2 regions of the Arthrobacter sp. 10N43 genome follow, and region 1 is predicted to be linked to the other one. Evidence: riboswitches for the same ligand, from Rfam matches in the RefSeq annotation. Region 1 holds a riboswitch; the other holds the start of a gene.
What was found. Region 1 has a riboswitch for glycine ahead of gcvP (aminomethyl-transferring glycine dehydrogenase). Riboswitches for the same ligand answer to the same signal wherever they lie in the genome.

Region 1 (2,458 bases):
CGTAGAAGGATGCCACGATGGCCAGCAGCGCCTGGGCGGTGCAGATGTTCGAGGTGGCCTTCTCCCGGCGGATGTGCTGCTCGCGGGTTTGCAGGGCCAGGCGGTAGGCGGGGACGCCCGCGTTGTCCTTGGAGACGCCGACGAGGCGGCCGGGCATGGAGCGTTCGAGCCCCTTCTGGACCGCCATGTAGGCCGCGTGCGGGCCGCCGAAGAACAGCGGCACGCCGAAGCGCTGGGCGGAGCCGACGGCGATGTCGGCGCCCTGTTCGCCCGGGGACGTGATGAGGGTCAGGGAGAGGAGGTCGGCCGCGACGGTGACGAGGGCGCCGCGTTCCTTGGCTTCGGCGATCACGGCGGTGTGGTCGAACACGCGGCCGGAGACGCCGGGCTGCTGCAGGACGACGCCGTTGATGACGCCCTCGGGCAGGCCCCTGGAGAGGTCGGCAACCTCGACCTCGAAGCCGAGGGCCTCGGCGCGGCCCTTGACGATCGCGATGGTCTGCGGGAGGCAGTCGGCGTCCAAGACGGTCTTGCCGTCGTGGGCGGCCTTGTTCTTGTTCGCGCGGCGCATCATCAGCACGGCCTCGGCGACGGCGGTGGCTTCGTCCAGCAGCGAGGCGTTGGCGATCGGCAGCCCGACGAGGTCCTGGACCATGGTCTGGAAGTTCAGCAGCGCCTCGAGCCGGCCCTGGGAGATTTCCGGCTGGTAGGGCGTGTAGGCGGTGTACCAGGCCGGGGCTTCGAGGATGTTGCGGCGGATTACCGGCGGGGTGAGGGTGTCGTAGTAGCCCTGCCCGATCATCTGCACGGCGGTCTTGTTTTTCGCGGCCAGCTTGCGCAGTTCGGCGAGGACTTCCACTTCGCTGAGGGCTGCGTCGAGCGCGAGGTCGGAGTCCTGGCGGATGTCCTTCGGAACGGCGGTGTCCACCAGGGCGTCGACGGTGTCGTAGCCGACAGCCTTCAGCATGGCGTCGACGTCGGCCTGGCGGCGGGCGCCGATGTGCCGGTCAACGAAGGACGTGGAGGCTGGGGTAACAGTCACAAGGAACTCCATAACTCAGGCGGCGCAGGGTACGCCACATTGATTCGGGTTCCTCCCCGCTCTGTATTGGACCTGAGAGTTTCCGCGCAGCCCACATGAGGGGCTCCGCTTGCACCGTCGGTGAGCACAGCGCGCTAGGGACGCACCTGCTACTTTCCAGAGATGCCTTGCCGCGGCGGTACATGGGCCTGAGAGATTCCTGGGGAGGATTTGCTCCTACGGCGCCTGCTTGTACCTACTTGCAGGACTCTCCCGCCGCAGATCAAAGGCGTATTCAATTTGGGGTGACAACAGTCACAGCACTCATTGTCCTATGCCGGGCGCGCGTCCGCAAACTCCCTCCCGGCGGCGGCCCCAAGTTACAGGTCCGGCCACGCGAGTTCGCCGCAGGCGTGCGGGGACGCCGCTTCGTTCCGGCGTAGTCGCAGGCTTCCGGCGTATTCGACGGGCGGGTCTCGGCGGCCGTCAGCGGCGCAGCTTCTCGACGGCGGCCAGGAGGCTCTCGACGTCGTCACTGACTTCCGGCGGCTGCCCGCCCGGCCCCCGGCCCAGCATGGCGTTGAAGTACAGCCCGTCCCCCATGTACAGGACGGCTTTCGCCATGGCGGGCCCGACGTCGGCAGCCAGCAGTTCCAGCCAGTTCGCCTGGGCGGCGGCGAAGCGGCGGAGGGTCTCCTGGTGCGCCACCTCGGCGAGCCTCGTGGCCGCGACGAACACCCGGTCCATGGGGGTGTCCGCCCACACCGAGGACTTGATGAAGTACACCGCCGCACCCTCGGGGGCCTCAGCCATGGCGGCGACATCGGCAGCGAGGTGCCCGTCCAGTCGCTCGAGCAGGACCGCGATCATCGCCTCCTTGGTCGGGAAGTGGTAGAGCAGGCCCCCCTTGGAGACTCCGGCCCGGCGCGCGACGGCGTCCAGCGTCGCGGCGCGTTCACCGACTTCGATGAGCAGGGATTCGAAGGCGTGGAGAACGGCCTCGCGGGCGACGGGTTTCCTGGGCATGCCTCCCATCATGCCTGTCCGGCCGAGCATTTCTTAACTGTACCGTCCAGACGGTATAGTTACGTTCCATGAGCATTCCGTCGATCACCGCCACCACCACCAGCACCGCGTCGGCCACCGGCCCCCGGGCCTCGTGGCGCGACTGGGTGGCGCTGGCCCTGCTGATGTTCCCTGTCCTGCTTGTGGCCGTGGACAACACCGCCCTGACGTTCGCCCTGCCCGCCATCGCCCGCAGCCTGGACGCCTCCGGCGTCGAACTGCTGTGGATCATCGACGCCTACCCCCTGGTTCTGGCCGGACTCCTGGTTGCGATGGGCAGCCTGGGTGACAGGATCGGACGGCGCAGGCTGCTCTTCGTGGGCAGCGCAGGCTTTGCCGCGGTCTCGGCGTTGACGGCGTTCGCGCCGAGCG
Region 2 (2,458 bases), on a different contig from region 1:
CGTCGCATCGGTCTGGCGTGATGACATGGTAGGCGTCCTCATCGGCTGCAGTTTCACCTTCGAAGCCGCGCTTGCCAGCGCGGGCGTCCCGCTCCGGCACACCGAAACCGGCCGCAACGTCCCCATGTACCGCACGAACATCGAGTGCACCCCTGCCGGCCGAATCCACGGGCCGATGGTGGTCTCCATGCGCCCGATGCCGCCCGAACTGGTCCAAACGGCCATCAGGGTGACGTCGGAAGTACCTAAGGTTCACGGCAGCCCGGTTCACGTCGGGACGCCCGGGGACCTCGGCATTGCCGACATCAACCTCCCCGACTTCGGCGACGCGGTGGAGATCCGGCCGGGAGAAGTGCCGGTTTTCTGGGCCTGCGGCGTGACGCCGCAGAGCGCAGTGATGGCATCAAGGCCCGCCTTCGCCATCAGCCACGCCCCCGGACACATGTTCATCACTGATGTTCCCGAAAGCACCTACCGGGAACGGACAGGAGCGTCATCGTGAAGAAGAGATTTCCCGTAGCCGAGAAACGGGCACGCAGGATCGTCAAACTCTCAGCGCCGCGGCGGCAAGCCACGGGCACCCACTGCGAACTGACCGGAGTCTGGCAGAGCCCGGCCGGAGCGAGCATCTCGATGCACGAGGGCCAGCTGGACTTCCCGCCGTCGTCCGCTTCCGGCGACTCCGGTGCCGTGCCATACCTCCAAGGCTCGGCATTCGGCCTCCACGAACCTCCCCGGCCGGCGGACTAGTTGGCCTAGCCTCGCGGACGCGGACCGGCTTGCGGTTGTTATCGTCAAACAACGCGTCATACGGACCCACCTCTTGCAACCGGCCCCCGCAACAAGTAACGTGTGAGCCGTGTCACCCACCAGTGGCACAGCTTATGATCTGCGGCGGGAGAGTCCTGCCGGTACGTTCAGCAGGCGCCGTAGGAGCAAATCCTCCCCAGGAATCTCTCAGGCCCACGTACCGCCGCGGCAAGGCAACTCTGGAAAGCAGTCCGGGAAACCGGGCTCACCGACGGTGCAAGTGGCGCCTGCTAACAGCAGGCAACGCGGAAACTCTCAGGTCCAATACAGAGCGGGGAGGAACCCGAATCATCGTGGCACTATGTGCCACCTGAATTATGGAGTTCCTCATGACGATTCAGTCGTCCCCGTCCACGTTCGCAGACCGCCATATCGGTGCGCGCCGCCAAACAGACATCGACACCATGCTCAAGGCCGTCGGCTACGACAGCGTAGACGGCCTCGTAGACAATGCACTCCCCGCTTCCATTCGCCAGGAAAAGCCGCTCAGCCTGGACAGCGCCCTCAGCGAAGTTGAGGTGCTGGCCGAACTGCGCAAGCTGGCTTCCAAGAACAAGACCGCCGTGCAGATGATCGGCCAGGGCTATTACGACACCGTCACGCCGCCGGTCATCCGCCGCAACATCCTCGAGGCCCCCGCCTGGTACACGGCCTACACGCCCTACCAGCCGGAGATCTCCCAGGGCCGGCTCGAGGCACTGCTGAACTTCCAGACCATGGTCCAGGACCTCACCGCGCTGCCGGTCGCCAATGCGTCCCTCCTCGACGAGGCCACCGCCGTCGCCGAAGCCGTGCTCCTGATGCGCAGGGCAAATAAGTCCGCAGGACAGAACGCAGGTGCCCGCGACGGCAAGACCGTCCTCGACGCCGACTGCCTCCCGCAGACCATCGCCATTGTGCGGGGCCGCGCCGACGCATTGGGCTTCGAGGTCGAGGTCGCCGACCTCTCCCAGGGACTGCCCGCCGGCGACATCAACGGCGTCGTCCTGCAGCAGCCGGGCGTTTCCGGCCGGGTGTGGGACCAGTCCGCCGTGATCGCAGAGGCCAAAGGCCGCGGCGCCCTGGTCACCGTGGCAGCGGACCTTCTGGCCCTGACCTTGATCACCCCTCCGGGCGAGCAGGGCGCGGACATCGCCGTCGGCTCCACGCAGCGCCTGGGCGTGCCGCTGTTCTTCGGCGGCCCGCACGCGGCCTACATGGCGGTGCGCGAAGGCATGGAACGCACGCTTCCCGGCCGAATTGTTGGCGTCTCCAAGGACAACGCGGGCGTCCCCGCCTACCGTCTGGCCCTGCAGACCCGTGAGCAGCACATCCGCCGTGAGAAGGCCACCTCCAACATCTGCACCGCCCAGGCGCTGCTGGCCATCGTCTCCTCGATGTACGCCGTCTACCACGGTCCCGAGGGCCTGAAGGCCATCGCCCAGACCGTCCACAACAACGCCCGTGCCCTCGCCGCCACGCTCAAGATCGCTGGCCGGGAACTGGTGGCCGAGGCCTTCTTCGACACTGTCACGGTCCGCGTTCCGGGCAAGGCCCGGAAGGTCATTAACGCTGCCGAGGCCCGCGGCATCAACCTGCGCCTCATCGATGCGGACACAGTTGGCGTGTCAGTCGATGAGACCACGACGGCGGAGGTCCTCTCCGCGGT

Region 2: linked by a shared signal. The riboswitch ahead of gcvP (aminomethyl-transferring glycine dehydrogenase) and the one ahead of gcvP (aminomethyl-transferring glycine dehydrogenase) in region 1 are both predicted to bind glycine.

What each region holds. Positions count from the first base shown of each region.
Region 1 is NZ_JBFTIA010000019.1:65,061-67,518, reverse strand. It holds partial or broken gene gcvP (aminomethyl-transferring glycine dehydrogenase) at 1-1,054, opposite strand, end outside; glycine riboswitch at 1,094-1,207, opposite strand; glycine riboswitch at 1,209-1,307, opposite strand; gene AC1DDO_RS21640 (TetR/AcrR family transcriptional regulator) at 1,508-2,047, opposite strand; gene AC1DDO_RS21635 (MFS transporter) at 2,116-2,458, shown strand, end outside.
Region 2 is NZ_JBFTIA010000015.1:1,252-3,709, reverse strand. It holds gene AC1DDO_RS19785 (putative hydro-lyase) at 1-502, shown strand, start outside; gene AC1DDO_RS19780 (hypothetical protein) at 499-750, shown strand; glycine riboswitch at 886-983, shown strand; glycine riboswitch at 985-1,090, shown strand; partial or broken gene gcvP (aminomethyl-transferring glycine dehydrogenase) at 1,128-2,458, shown strand, end outside.